2 regions of the Stenotrophomonas maltophilia group sp. P373 genome follow, and region 1 is predicted to be linked to the other one. Evidence: predicted binding sites of a transcription regulator. Region 1 holds the regulator's gene; the other holds the start of a gene.

Region 1 (7,421 bases):
AGGCGCGGCTGAGCGAGGCATGCGGATCGAGGTCGATCAGCAGCACGCGATGGCCGAGCGCGGCCAGGCCGCGGCCGAGGGCGAGGGTGGTGGTGGTCTTGCCGACTCCGCCCTTCTGGTTGGCGACTGCCCAGATGCGCATCGGATTACTCCTTCATTGCCGGGGGAACGGCGGCGCCGACGCGGCTGCCAGCCGGCACCGGCGGCAACTTCACCGGTGCGATGGGGGAGGTGGGGGCGCTGGCCGGAGTTGCGTCGGCCTGTTCGGTGACGGTGCTGTCGGTGGCGCCGGTGGCTGCGTTCAGGCGTTGGCCGAGCGGATCCACCGAGTGCGACGTGTCGGCCAGGATGATGACCATCACCCGGCGGTTGCGGTTGCGGCCCTGCGCGCTGTCGTTGTCTTCGCGCGGGCGGAACTGGCCATAGCCGACCATCGCCAGCCGCGACGGCTGCACGCCCTGGTCGGCGAACAGGTGCACTACGCTGGCTGCGCGCCCGGCCGACAGTTCCCAGTTCGACGGGAAAGTGGCGGTGGCGATCGGCACGTTGTCGGTGTGGCCTTCCACGCGCACGCTGTTGGGCACGTCGCGCAGCACCTCGGCCAGGCTGGCCAGGGTCTGCCGCGCATGCACGTCAAGCGCGGCCGAGCCGGTGGGGAACAGGATGTCGCTGTTGATCTCGACTTCGATCCACAGTTCGGTGCGGCGCACGCTGATCATGCCGCGGTCGATCAGCGGCGCCAGTGCGGCGGTGAGGCGATCGGCAATCGTGTTGAGCTGGCGCTCGGCACGGGCGATCTGCTCCTGGTTGTGCACCGACACCGGCATGCGCATCTGCGAGGCCATCGACGGCAGCAGGGTCGGGTCGTGCGAGGGCGCCGGCGCGGAGGGACCGATCTTGGTGCCGGACTTGATCACCGAGGGGCTGTCCCAGCCGCCGCCCTGCACCTGCTTGTTGCCCACCTGCACCGGGTTGATGGTGCGCGGTGCGCCACCGAAGGCATCGGTCAGCGCGTCGGCCATGATCCGGTACTTGCCCTCGTTCACCGAGGAGATTGCATACATGACCACGAAGAAGGCGAGCAGCAGCGTCATCAGGTCGGCATAGGGGATCGCCCATGCTTCGTGGTTGGCGTGCTCTTCGTGGTGCTTGCGGCGGGCCATGTCAGTGCAGGAAGCCGGAGAGGTTGGTTTCGATGTTGCGCGGGTTCTCGCCCTGGGCGATCGAGATCAGGCCTTCGATGACCATCTCGCGGTCGCGCGTGTTGTGCGAGATCACACTCTTGAGCTTGGCGGCGATCGGCAGGAACAGCAGGTTGGCCGAAGCGATGCCGTAGATGGTGGCGGTGAACGCGGCGGCGATGCCGTGGCCGAGCTTGCTCGGGTCGGCCAGGTTCTTCATCACCGCGATCAGGCCCAGCACGGCACCGATGATGCCGAGCGTCGGTGCATAGATGCCCATCGCCTCGAACACCTTGGCGCCGGCCTGGTCCTGGTGCTCCTGGCTGCCCAGTTCGATTTCCAGCATGTGCCGCATGGATTCGGGCTCGACGCCGTCCACCAGCAGCTGCAGGCCCTTGCGCAGGAACGGGTCCTGCTGTGCTTCCACCTGCGATTCCAGGCCCAGCAGGCCCTGGCGGCGGGCGATGTTGCTCCACTCGACGATCTGCTGGATCAGCTCGCGGCGGTCGCTGTGCGGTGGACGCACGACCCAGCGCACGATGCTGAACGCGTGCTTGAACACCGCCGGCGAGGTGTGCAGCAGGATCGCGGCGACGGTGCCGACGATGACGATCACGAACGCCGCAGGCGACCACAGCGACGCCAGGCCGGCGCCCTTGAGGATGCTGCCGCCGACCAGCGAGGCCAGGGCGAGAAAGAGTCCAATGAGGCTGAGTCTATCCATGGATCCGGTATCGGCTTGTATGAATGGGACTTGAGACACCGGTACGGGCTACTGGTGCGACTTCACGGTTTTACGGGTTCAGCAAGCGGGTCAGTCGTGCGGGCTGCGCAGGCCGTCCACATCCAGGATCAGCGCCATGCGACCATCGCCGATCAGGGTTGCACCGGCGTAACCGCGCAGGCCACGCAGGGCTTTCGGCAGTGGCTTGATGACCACTTCCTCGCGCCCACGGACCTGGTCCACGACCAGGCCGAAGCGCGCTTCGCCGGCCTGCAGCACCACGATGGTCAGCAGGGTCGACGCGGCGGGCGTCACATCCAGCCACTGGCGCAGATCGACCAGTGGCAGCGTGTGCGAACGGCGGTCGAGCACGGCGCGGCCATCGAACCAGCCCAGCGAGGTGCGCGGTGCGTGCAGCACTTCCATCACGCGCGCCAGCGGCAGCGCATAGACGTCTTCGCCGGCCTGCACCAGCAGGGTCGGCAGGATCGCCAGGGTGAGCGGCACTCGGATCAGGAAGCGGCTGCCGCGGCCCAGCTCCGACTGGATCTGGATCTGGCCACTCAGTTCGCGGATGCGCGACTGCACCACGTCCATGCCAACGCCGCGGCCGGAGATATCCGTGACCTGCTGTTTGGTCGAGAAGCCGGGCAGGAACACCAGGTGCAGGCACTCCTCGCTGCTCAGGCGGGCGGCGGCCTCCGGATCGATCAGGCCCTTCTCGCGTGCCTTCGCGCGCAGCTTTTCCGGGTCGATGCCGGCGCCATCGTCCTGCACCTCGATGCTGACGTAGTCACCTTCCTGCTGCGCCGACAACCGCACATGGCCCATCCGCGGCTTGCCCTGTGCTTCGCGCAGGTCGGGCATTTCCACGCCATGGTCGATGGCGTTGCGGACCAGGTGCACCAGCGGGTCGGCCAGCGCTTCGACCAGGTTGCGGTCGAGCTCGGTCTCGGCGCCGATCAGCTCCAGGTCCACTTCCTTCTTCAGCGAGCGGGCAACGTCTCGGGCGACCTTGGGGAAGCGCGAGAAGACCTTGCCCACCGGCTGCATGCGGGTACGCATCACCGCCGACTGCAGGCGCGCGGTGGCGATGTCCAGGGTGGACACGGCGCGGTCCAGTTCCTCGTCGCGCAGGCGCGCACGCAGGGTCTTGAGCCGGTTGCGTGACAGCACCAGTTCGCCGATCAGATTGACGATCGCGTCCAGGCGCTTGGTGTCCACGCGCACGGTGTGTTCGGCCTCGGCCAGCGGCTTGGCGGCCGGCTTGGTCGCCGCTGCAGGTGCCGGTGCGGCCGGTGCGGCCAGTGGGCGTGGTGCCGCGATCGGTGCGGGCGCTGCCGCAGCGATGGGCTTGGCGCCGGGTGCGGCGCCACCGTGCAGCTGGTCGAGCAGGGCTTCGAACTCGTCTTCGCTGATCAGGCCGTCGTCGGCCTTCCTTGCCGGCGCCACCGCAGTCGGTGCGTTGCCGCCGTGCAGCTGGTCGAGCAGGGCCTCGAACTCGTCGTCGGTGATCAGGTCGCTGCCACCCGCAGCGGGAGCTGCTGCGGCGGCGGGTGCAGCCACGGCACCGCCATGCATGTCGAACTGGGCGATCAGCTCCGGCGGCGCATAGCCCGGCTCGGTGCCGGAGGAAACTGCATCCAGCATCGCTTGCAGGTAGTCCAGCGATTGCTGGGCGGCATCGAAGTGATGGGCCTGCAGCACGGCCTGGCCCGCGCGCGCGATGCCCAGCGCTTCTTCGGCGGCGTGGCACAACTCGACCATGGCGGTGACGCCGAGGAAGCCGGCGCCGCCCTTGAGCGTGTGGTAGCCCCGGAACACCGCGTTGAGTTGCTCGGTGTCCTGTGGTGCCTGCTCCAGCGACACCAGCTGTTCGCCCAGGCGATCCAGGATTTCCTGCGCCTCGATGATGAAATCGGCAGTGATGTCGTCGGATACCGCGCTCATGCTTACAGCCCCAGGTCCGACAGCAGGTCGTCGGCGTCGTTCTGCGAGACCGCGTGGCGGTCCAGTCCCTTCAGTGCCGGCCCGGCCAGTTCCGGATCGGTGCGATGCTGTTCCGGCGGCAGGCCGAGCGCGCCGAAGCCCTCATGCACACGGCGGACGATGCCGACCACGCGACGGATGATCTGCCCCGTCAGGTCCTGGTAGCTCTGGGTCAGGGCGATCTCGGTGAGGTTGTGGCGGATGCGCTCGAGCTGTGCATCCTGGCCCGGCTGCAGGCCTTCGGCGCGCAGCTGTTCGGTCAGGCTGCGGCATTCCTCGGCCAGGTCCAGGGTGCGGTGCGTTGCCTGTTCGGTCATCGCCACCACGTGGTCCAGGCGTGCGCAGGCATCGTCCAGTTCGCCGGCCTCGCTGGGCACGGTCGGCAGTTCACCCAGGGCCTGCCCGAGCTCGCGGGCCAGCCGCGAGAGGCCGCTCATCATCGGCTGCGTGCGCAGCGCGACCAGTCCGTCGATGCGTTGCCGCCAGGCGGTTTCGTCACCGGACTCCAGTGCGTCCAGTGCTTCCTGCAGGCGCAGGGCGAGGGCATTCCTGTCGACCGTGGTATCCATCAGGCACTGGCCGCCAGGCGTTCGAAGATCTTGCCGAGCTTCTCTTCCAGCGTCTGCGCGGTGAACGGCTTGATGATGTAGCCGTTCACGCCGTTCTGGGCCGCTTCGATGATCTGCTCGCGCTTGGCTTCGGCGGTGACCATCAGCACCGGCAGGGTCTTCAGCTTGGCGTCGGCACGAATCGCCTTGAGCAGCTCGATGCCGGTCATGACCGGCATGTTCCAGTCGGTGACCACGAAATCGAACGGCTGGCTCTGCAGCAGCGACAGCGCGGCATGCCCGTCCTCGGCTTCGGCGGTGTTGGTGAAGCCCAGATCGCCCAGCAGGTTCTTGACGATGCGACGCATGGTCGAGAAGTCGTCGACGATCAGGATGCGCATGTTCTTGTTCAAAGCAGAGTTCCTTTGTTGTTCATTCCGGGCGGCCGGGGGCAGCTGCCTCGGGGATGTTCATTCTTCGAGGCCGGCGTCGACGGCCTCGAATACCTTCAGCCGGCCGCGCAGGCGCAGCACGGCCTGGCCGTGGATCTGGCAGACCCGCGACTCGCTTACGCCTAGCACCGCGCCGATCTCCTTCAGGTTGAGTTCCTGCTCGTAGTAGAGCGAGAGCACCAGCTGTTCGCGCTCGGGCAGATGGCCGATGGCCTTGCCCAGCTCGCGGCCGAACTCGCTGCGCTCCAGCACCTGCTGCGGGGTCGGGCCACCCTGTGCGACCGTGTCCAGCTCGCCCTGGTCCTCAATGCGCGACTCCAGGCTCAGCACCTGGCCACGCGCGGCGTCTTCCATCAGGCGCAGGTATTCGGGCAGTGGCATCTCCATCGCGGCGGCCACTTCGGTGGCGCTGGCGGCGCGGCCGCTGCTCTGTTCCAGGCGGCGGATGGTGGCCGCAGCATCGCGTGCACGGCGGTGCACCGAGCGCGGCACCCAGTCGCCACGGCGGATCTCGTCGATCATCGAGCCACGGATACGGATCGAGGCATAGGTCTCGAACGAGGCGCCCTGGTCGGCGTCGTAGCTGCGCGAAGCCTCGATCAGGCCCATCATGCCCGCCTGGATCAGGTCGTCGACTTCGACGCTGGCCGGCAGGCGCGCGGCCAGATGGTGGGCGATGCGCCGCACCAGGTCCGAGTGCTGGGCGATGACCTCGTTGGCTGCCGAGCGCTGGACTTCCCTGTACTGGGCCGCGCCTTTCATGCCGCCACCCCGCGCTGCTTGAGGATGCGTTCGAGGAAGAACTCGACGCCGCCGCGTGGTTCGGTCGGCGCCTGCCAGCGGGCCGTGCGGCGCGCGATCTCGGTGATCGCCAGTGCGGACGGGCTGGACGGGTAGGCCTTCACCACCGGCTGCTGGCGCTGCACCGACAGGCGCAGCCAGTCATCCTGCGGCACGCAGCCCAGGTAGTTCAGCGAGACATCGGCGAGGAACTTCTCGCAGACGCGGGTCAGCTTCTCGTACAGCACGCGGCCCTCGTTGGGGTCGCGCACCATGTTGGCCACCACCTGGATGCGGTCCACGCCCCGTTCACGCGACAGCACCTTGATCAGCGCGTAGGCGTCGGTGATCGACGCCGGCTCGTCACAGACCACGACCACGGTGTCCTGCGCGGCCTGGCAGAAGGTCAGCACGCCGTCGGTGATGCCCGCGGCGGTGTCCACCACCATGATGTCCAGCTCGCGCTCCAGCTCGGAGAACACGTTGACCAGGCCGACGTGCTCGGCCGGGGCCAGCTCGGCCATGTGCCGGCGGCCGGACGCGGCCGGGACCACCAGCACGCCGTTCGGGCCTTCGACGATGACATCGTCCAGCGAGCAGCGGCCGGCCACCAGGTCGGCCAGCGTAAAGGTGGGGTTCAAGCCCAGGATCACGTCGATGTTGGCCAGGCCGAGGTCGGCGTCCAGCAGCAGCGTGCGCTTGCCCATGCCGGCCAGCGCCACGGCCAGGTTGGCCGACACGTTGGTCTTGCCCACGCCGCCCTTGCCGCCGGTCACGGCGATGGTGCGCACAGGGCCGAGCGGCTCGCTGCGGGTGGCCGACAGCGGGAAGGTCTTGGTCAGCTTGGCGTACTCACGCGACGGCATGGTTCAACTCCGGGTTGCAGGGCATATCGGCCGCTCGGCGCAAATCTTCAAGGCGAAGTACGAGATTGGCCGCACTTGCCCGGTGCAGGTCGTCCGGAACGTCCTGGCCATCGGTCACCCAGGTGATCGGCAGGGCATGGTCCACGGCCACCGACAGGGCGTTGCCGAAGCGGCCGGTTTCGTCCAGCTTGCTCAGCACCAGGCCCTGCAGGTTGGCGGCACCGAAGCGGCGGACCACCTCGTCCATGTCGCCGAAGCTGGTGTTGGCCGGCAGCACCAGCAGGGTGCGCACCTGGCGGGCGGCGCGCAGCCACTGCAGCTGGGCGGCCAGCGCGCGGTCGCGCGGGCCCAGCCCGGCGGTGTCGATCAGTACCAGCTTGTAGTCCTTCAGGCGTTCCAGCAGCTGGTCCAGGTCGGTGCCGCTGTTGGCCTCGTGGACGGCGATGCCGAGCTGCCTGCCATAGCCATACAGCTGCTCGCGGGCGCCGATGCGGGTGGTGTCGGTGGTGACCAGGGCGACGTCACGCGGCGCGTGCTTCTCGGCGAAGCGCGAGGCCAGCTTGGCGATGGTGGTGGTCTTGCCGGCGCCGGTCGGGCCTACCAGCGCGATCACGCCGCCTTCCTCCAGCGGGTCGACCGGGGCGATCGGCAGCTTGCGCGAGATCAGCCCCAGCATCAGGCCGCGGCCTCGGTGCGCCTCGGTCTCCAGCGGAATCTGCATGGCGACGTCGCGGGCCAGGCCAGCATCGAAGCCGTACTCGTCCATCAGGTCCAGCGCGGTGGCGCGCACCGGGCAGCCGCGCAGGCGCTCGTCGGTGAAGCGGTTCATTTCGCGCTCGATCACCTGGCGCATGCCGGCCACTTCCTGGCGCAGCTGGCGG
Region 2 (7,421 bases), 570 kb from region 1:
GCCAGCGCGTGATCAGGCCGATGCGCTACCAGTGCCGGCTGCCGGACAAGCCGGCGCGCAACGACGTGCTTTACCCCGGCACTTACAATGCGCGGCGCGACAGCCTGGAAGGTTACTGGCGGGGTGCGTTCGGACTGCGCCATGGCGTGGTGGTGGTACAGGCGTTCTACGAGCACGTGCCCCGCCACGCCATCGCCGGCCGCACCCTCGGTGCCGACGAAAAGGAACAGGACGTGGTACTCGAATTCCGTCCCGATCCGCCCCGCGACCTGCTGCTGGCCTGCCTCTGGGCAGAATGGGAAGGACCGGAAGGCCGCCTGCTGTCGTTTGCCACGATCACCGACGCACCGCCCAGCGACGTCGCCGCTGCCGGGCATGACCGCGGCGTAGTGCCGATCCGCAAGGAACACCTCGACGCCTGGCTCAACCCCGAACCGGATGACCTGGCGCGCCAGTACCGCATCCTCGACGACCGCGAGGAGATCCGTTACGTGTACGAGGAAGCGGGCTGAGCGCCGGACGCAATTGAAAAACCCCGCCTGGGCGGGGTTCCTGGATCAGGGGTTGCCGCCGAACATCGCAGACGCGAGCATTCAGCCGTCGGCAGTATCCCCCTGCCGGTCCGTGGCGGACGGCTCAGGCCTTGACGCTGGAGCGACCCACCGCTCGCGCCAGCGCGCGTGACAGATCAGCCGACAGGTACGGCTTGACCAGCAGCAGGCCGGCCAACATCGGCGCCGGCAGCTGCTCGGCCAGCATCCCGGTGGCCAGCACGAACGGAATGCCACGCGATGAAAGCGCTGCAGCCACCGGCTCACTGGTCTCGTTGCGGGCCAGCCGGTAATCCAGCAGGGCCACGTCAGGAGTGCTCTGCTCCAGCAGCCGCAGGGACTCGGACACACTCGCTGCGAGGCCAACCACGACCGCACCGGCATGCACCAGCTGCATCTGCAGCAGGGCCGCGCTCATTTCGTCGTTCTCGACCACCAGCACCCTCAGGTCCTGCAACACTGTCATCGGCTACCGCTCCTGGAGGCAATTGCACGCTGGGAGTATAGCTATCAAGGGGCCAATGCCGACAGAAACCGCCCTCATAGGCCCTCCTACTATGCATCGCCTGCCGACCTCGGTTACACTCGCACGCTGCCTGCCGGTGTGGCGGAATGGTATACGCAGCTGACTCAAAATCAGCCGGGGGTGACCCCATGAAGGTTCGAGTCCTTTCACCGGCACCACTGCATCAAAGGCCAGGTCCATGACCTGGCCTTTTGCATTTCCCGGGCCAGAGCGCCGACACTGGCAGGCATGCCCCAGCATGTCCTGCCCGCGCGATTGCCCCTCCTGCGGGCGTCCGACGCCGTCGCCCGGTCCCACTACTTCTCGCTGCCGGGCGTGATCGAGCACACCAGCTGGGGCGACGTTTCCGAACGGGCGATGGCGCTGCAGATCGCCCGCCATCTGCCTGACGCATCCGATCAGCGCCGGGCGCTGGGACGCCAACACCCTGCAGGCGGTCGCCGCGATCCTCGACGGCTGCCCGCAACGCAGTGATGACCTGCTGGCCCGCGACGGCGGCGAGGAATTCATCGCCACCCTGCGAGCGCCTGCGCGCCGCCGTGGAAACCGCCGCCCTGCCCGCCGCTGAGGCCCCATGTGACCATCAGCATCGGCGTAGCCTGGCAGGCTGCGCATGAGCAGGCCGACCCACGATGCCGGGGAACAACACTCCGACCGCCGGGCCTAGACCGCGCGCAGCACCGCCGCGCCATGCAGGTGCCCGGCCCCGCCCTGCACCCGGAAGCTGGCCACCGTCTGCAGCAGCTGCGCCGACTGCTCTTCCATGCTGCGCGCTGCGGCCGAGGCTTCCTCGACCAGCGCGGCGTTCTGCTGGGTGCCCTGATCGATCAGATCGACGGCATGGTTCATCTGCTGGATGTCGTCGCTCTGCTGCTGCGCGGCCGTGCTGATCTCGGACATCAGATCACTGACACGGCGCACATTGACCACGATCTCGTCCATGGTGCGTCCGGCGCTCTCAACCTGCGCGGTACCGGCGCCGACATTGGCCACCGACGCATCGATCAGCTGCTTGATCTCCTTCGCGGCACTGGCCGAGCGCTGCGACAGTTCGCGGATCTCGGTGGCGACCACGGCGAAGCCACGCCCGTGTTCGCCCGCACGCGCTGCTTCCACCGCCGCGTTCAACGCAAGGATGTTGGTCTGGAAAGCAATGCCGTCGATCACGCCGATGATGTCGACGATGCGCCGCGAGGACGCGTTGATCACGGCCATGGTCTCGACCACTTCGTGCACCACGTTGCCACCGCGGGCAGCGACATCAGCAGCACCACCGGCCAGCTGACTGGCCTGCCGTGCGTTGGTCGCGGTGCGCTGCACGGTCTCGGCCAGGCCCTTCATCGACACCGCGGTCTCCTCCAGCGACGCGGCCTGCTGCTCGGTGCGCTGCGACAGATCGCTGTTGCCCTGCGCGATCTCGGTGGCACCGACGGCGATGGTGTCGGCGGCGAACTTGATCTGGGCGATGATCGCGGCCATCGCCTCCACCAACGAATTCACGCCTTCGCACAGCTCGGCGATCGGCCCGTTCTTGTCGGCAGTGGCCACGCGCCGGGTCAGGTCGCCCTCCTTCGCGGCCGCCACCACTTCACGGGTCTGCGCCACGGCACGTTGCATGGCCTGGTTCTCATGCACCTGCGCGGTGATGTCGGTGGCGTACTTGACCACCTTGAACGGCTTTCCGTTGAGATCCAGGATCGGGTTGTAGGACGCCTGGATCCAGACCTCGCGCCCGCCCTTGCCGAGGCGCCGGTACTGGCCGGCATCGTATTCGCCACGGCCGAGCTTCTCCCAGAACTGGCGATACTCGGCACTGCCACGATACTCGGGCTCGACGAACAGCGAGTGGTGCTGGCCACGCACGTCGTCCAGGCTGTAGCCGGTGGCGGCCAGGAAGTTGTCGTTGGCCGAAAGGATGCGGCCGTCCATGCCGAACTCGATCACCGCCTGCGACTTGTCGATCGCCGCCAGCTGCCCGGCCGAGTCGGCTGCCTGCAGCTTCTGCGCAGTGATGTCGGTGGCGAACTTGACCACCTTGTATGGCCGCCCCTGCCGGTCCAGCACCGGGTTGTACGAGGCCTGGATCCAGATCTCGCGCTGGCCCTTGCCGAAGCGCCGGTACTGGCCAGCGTCATATTCGCCACGCCCCAGCCGCGCCCAGAACTCGCGGTACTCGGCGCTGCGCGCCTGCTCGGGATCGACGAACAGGGAATGATGCTTTCCCTGGATCTCCTCCAGCCGGTAGCCCATCGCCTGCAGGAAGTTGTCATTGGCCTGCAGGATGGTGCCATCGAGGGCGAACTCGATGACCGCCTGGACCCGGTGCAGCGCCGCGACCTGGGCTTCCAGCTCGGCACGGCCATCGGACACGGCCTCGGCGCCGGTGCGGTGCTGGGGAGCCAGCGCGCCCAGCAGGGCACGCCACGGCGACCAACGGGTATGCAGCTCGGCCGGCGCCTGCGCGCCCGCCGTGAAGCCTGGAATGAGCATTGTCTGATCCTCGGTGTCCGGTAAGCGGTTGCGACCCGACGGGCGGGATGCCCGGCGGCAACTTCAGGTGCCAGGGACTACAGGTGCCAACCGGCACCTCTCGAGCGACTGCCACGAACGTCTGCTGCGGGTGCGATCGGCATCTGGGAGCGGCGGAACACACAGCGCGGGCCGCCCATCGGGGACGGCCTGGGGTCCTGCGGCGGGTGACTGGAGCGGGATCCAGAGGGAGTATCGGCGAGGCGATCGGTGGCTTTAGCCGGATTACGCGACGTCCGTCGCAACTTCAGATGCGGCTGCAGGGACGCGGTAGACAATCGCGATGTACTTCACATTCTGCTCACGCTCGGCGGGGCACGGGGTGTCGTCACGGAACATATCGCGCGTTGCCGCCGTCACTGGGCATAGCCTTGCCCGGCACGCCGATGCAGTTCAAGCCCAAAAGGTTTGCATGACCAACGGGCGATTCCATGGCAGGTGAAAATGGCCAGCATGCAGCGAACCGCAGGACGCTCACTGACACGGAGATCGCATGTTCCCACGCTTGGCCAGCTTCCTGATCCTGGGCCTGTGCAGTACCGGCGCCCTCGCTGCCGATGCCACCTATCGGCCCGCCTTCCAGCCGGACCAGCTGAAGGGGCCGCCTGCAGGGCGACCGAACGAGGTACTGGTACTGGGCACCGCCCACCTGTCCGGCCTGCCCAAGTCCTTCCAGCCCGCCTTGCTTGAACCGTTGCTGCAGCGACTGGTCGCCTGGAAGCCCGGGCTGATCGCCACCGAAGACCTGTCCGGCCTCCAGTGCGATTCCATGCGTCGCTACCCGGAACGCTATGCGGAGAGCGTGGCCACCTACTGCTTCGACACCACCGCTGCGCAGGCTGCCACCGGCCTGGACGTGCCTTCAGCGAACGCCCAGGCCGAGCGCCTGCTTGCGACCTGGCCGGACGAGCCGACGCCCGCCCAGCGTCGTCGGCTCGCCGCATTGTTCCTGGCTGCGGGCGAACGCGGCTCGGCGCAGGTGCAATGGCTGCGCCTGCCTGCGTCCGAGCGCAAAGCCGGCGATGGGCTGACGCCGGCCCTGGTCGAGATCCTCGGCAAAGGCCTGGTCCGCCGCAATGAAACCAGCCTGATCGCCGCCGTCGTTGCCGCCCGCCTCGGGCATGAACGGCTGTGGGCCGTGGACGACCACACGGCCGATTCTCCCACACCGGCGGAGGATAAGGCGGCGGCCAGTGCAGCCATCACCGGTGCCTGGAACAATACGTACTTGCGGGCGCGACGGGAGGCCGATGAACGCCTCGTGGCCAATCTGGACAAGCCCGGTGGCGTCATGGCGCTGTATCAGGATTACAACAGCCCGGCGGCAGCGATGGCAGCGTACCAGAGCGACTTCGGCGCGACGCTCGTCGAGCCGTCCTCCAAGGCGTTCGGCCGGATGTATGTCGGTTACTGGGAAACCCGCAACCTGCGCATGGTCGCCAACATCCGCGACGTGCTGGGCCTGCACCCTGGCAGCCGAATGCTGGCCATCGTCGGTGCCTCGCACAAGGGCTACTACGAGGCCTACCTCAACCAGATGCACGACGTGCAGCTGGTCAGTACGGACGCAGTACTGCGTTGACCAGGATAGGTGCCGGCCATGCGCTGGCACTATCCTGCAAGGCCCGTCTGCAGGTGCCGACATGCTGAAAGTGATCGCCGAGGATCATCCATCCCGATGCCGTGGATACCGTGCTTCCCCTGTACCGCGAGCTGGTCGCATGCACGCAGCGAGAGCCGCTCTGCCTCGGCTATGAACTGTTCGTCGACCAGAAGGACCCCGGGCATTTCGTCTTCATCGAGCAATGGCCGGACCGCGACGCACTGGATATCCATTGCGCCAGCGAGCACTTCCAGCGTCTGGTGCCTCAGATCAACGCGTTCCAGCGCGCACCGTGCCGGGTCCTGCTGATGGACGCCGCACGGGTGTAGTGCCGGAAGCGAGACGCCCGCCGACGCTGCGGCCATGCCGCCACAGCAACAGGCAGGCTGCAACCGTGCAGGCCAGGCTCAGGACCAGCAGCGCGACCGCGCCTTGCTGCAGCACGGGCAACAACGCCTGCGCGTACGGGTCGCCGCGCAGCTGTTCGGCGCGCAGGCAGGTGGCCAGCGCCAGGCACCAGCCGATCAGGGCCGGAATGAACATGCGCACCGCAACCGGGTTCCAGGCATTCATGGGTTCACCTGCTTGAGTGGAGATGCGCGCAGTATTCGCGCGCGTCCTCTCACAGGCTGAGATCAGTCCTGGGCGGCATCGGCATCGTCGCCTGGAAGCCCCGACAGCTCGCCCTGCACCTGCACGTTGTTGCGCCCCAGCGCCTTGGCCCGGTAGCACTGTGCATCGGCAGCGGCCACTGCCTGGTCCACGCTCATGCCCCCCGCCAGGGGCGCGATGCCGATGCTGGCACCGACCCGCAGCCGGTGCTGATCCCATGGAATGGACAGCGCTGACAGGGTCTGCAGGAGCTCACCGCCGATCCGTGCGGCACGACGCGGCGTACACCCGGACAGGATCACCGCGAACTCGTCGCCGCCCAGCCGCGCCACCACGTCCGAATCACGCACACCATGTCGCAGCACACTGGCCACCGCCCACAGCACGGCATCGCCGGCCAGGTGGCCCCAGGTGTCGTTGACCGGCTTGAAGCGGTCCAGATCGATGTACATCAGCGAGGCGGCCTGCCCGGTGCGCTCGACGCGGGTGATCGCCTGCTGCAGGTGCACCTCGAAACCGCGGCGGTTGCTCAGTTCGGTGAGTGGATCGATCTCGGCCAGGTGGCGGGCTTCGCGCTGCCGCGCCCGCTGCTGGGTGTCGTCGCGCAGCACCCACACCGCGCCGCGCACATGGCCTTCGTCATCGCGCAGCCAGGCCCGCGTCAGATCCACCGGCACCGTTGCCGTGCCCAGGCGCAGCAGCAGGTCGGCATGCAGGTCCACCGCGTTGCTTTCCGGGTCCAGGAGTACCTGCACATCCAGCACCGAGCCGGGCGCGTACTCGGTGGTCAGCGCCAGCACGTCCTGCACCCTGTGCCCGGCCAGCGACAGCGCGCCATCACCGGCCAGGGTGCGTACCGCGGCCGCGTTGGCATAGTCGATGCGGCCGTCAAGGTTGACGCTGAGCACCAGGTCGGCCACCGCATCCAGGGTGATGCGACTGCGCTGTTCGCTCTCGAACAGGCGTTGCTCACTGCTGCGCTGGGCGGTGATGTCCTGGATCTGCGACACGAAATGCAGTGGCTGGCCATGCTCGCTGCGCACCAGCGACACTGACAGCCGCGCCCAGATGATGCGGCCGTCGCGGTCGAGATAGCGCTTTTCAAGGTGGTAATGGCTGCGCCGTCCGGCCAGCAGGTCCTGCACCAGGGCCAGGTCGGTCTGCAGGTCATCGGGATGGGTCAGGCGCTGGAAGTCGACCTGCAGCAGCTCTTCGCGCGGGTAACCCAGGATCCGGCACAGCGCATCATTGACGTCCAGCCAACGCCCCTCCAGCGACACCAGCGCCATGCCCAACGCCGCCGACGTGAATGCACCGGCGAACTTCTCCGCCGACAGCCGCGCCTCAGCCCGTGCCTGCAGGATCTCGGTGATGTCGATGGCCATGCCGACGTAGCCGATGCGTGCGCCATCGGCACCTTCCATGCGGCTGATCGACAGGCGCACCTGGCGTGGCAGGCCCTCCTTGCGCAGCAACGTCCACTGCCGCGAGTAGGTCTGCCCGTCAGCGCGAGCACTGAGCGCTTCGAACACGTCGGGAAGGTTGCCCTCGGCATCGGCCAGCGGCTCCAGCCAGGCTTTCAGTTCCTCCGGATCGTGGA

What was found. The regulator FliA, encoded in region 1, starts transcription of late flagellar genes. The targets are predictions, from matches to a motif close to TAAAGTTTNNCNNNCNNNGGCCGATAA.
Region 2: the regulator FliA is predicted to act here: its motif matches at 3,799-3,825, upstream of ACSYHF_RS12240 (methyl-accepting chemotaxis protein).

The regions. Positions count from the first base shown of each region.
Region 1 is NZ_CM129994.1:2,050,284-2,057,704, forward strand. It holds gene ACSYHF_RS09465 (ParA family protein) at 1-142, opposite strand, end outside; gene motD (flagellar motor protein MotD) at 147-1,163, opposite strand; gene ACSYHF_RS09475 (flagellar motor protein) at 1,165-1,905, opposite strand; gene ACSYHF_RS09480 (chemotaxis protein CheA) at 1,996-3,855, opposite strand; gene ACSYHF_RS09485 (protein phosphatase CheZ) at 3,858-4,463, opposite strand; gene cheY (chemotaxis response regulator CheY) at 4,463-4,855, opposite strand; gene ACSYHF_RS09495 (RNA polymerase sigma factor FliA) at 4,913-5,656, opposite strand; gene ACSYHF_RS09500 (MinD/ParA family ATP-binding protein) at 5,653-6,540, opposite strand; gene flhF (flagellar biosynthesis protein FlhF) at 6,527-7,421, opposite strand, start outside.
Region 2 is NZ_CM129994.1:2,624,286-2,631,706, forward strand. It holds gene ACSYHF_RS12215 (SOS response-associated peptidase family protein) at 1-512, shown strand, start outside; gene ACSYHF_RS12220 (response regulator) at 637-1,017, opposite strand; tRNA gene ACSYHF_RS12225 (tRNA-Leu) at 1,150-1,235, shown strand; gene ACSYHF_RS12230 (hypothetical protein) at 1,306-1,551, shown strand; partial or broken gene ACSYHF_RS12235 (GGDEF domain-containing protein) at 1,505-1,710, shown strand; gene ACSYHF_RS12240 (methyl-accepting chemotaxis protein) at 1,741-3,567, opposite strand; gene ACSYHF_RS12245 (DUF5694 domain-containing protein) at 4,100-5,188, shown strand; gene ACSYHF_RS12250 (putative quinol monooxygenase) at 5,290-5,538, shown strand; gene ACSYHF_RS12255 (hypothetical protein) at 5,480-5,782, opposite strand; gene ACSYHF_RS12260 (PAS domain S-box protein) at 5,845-7,421, opposite strand, start outside.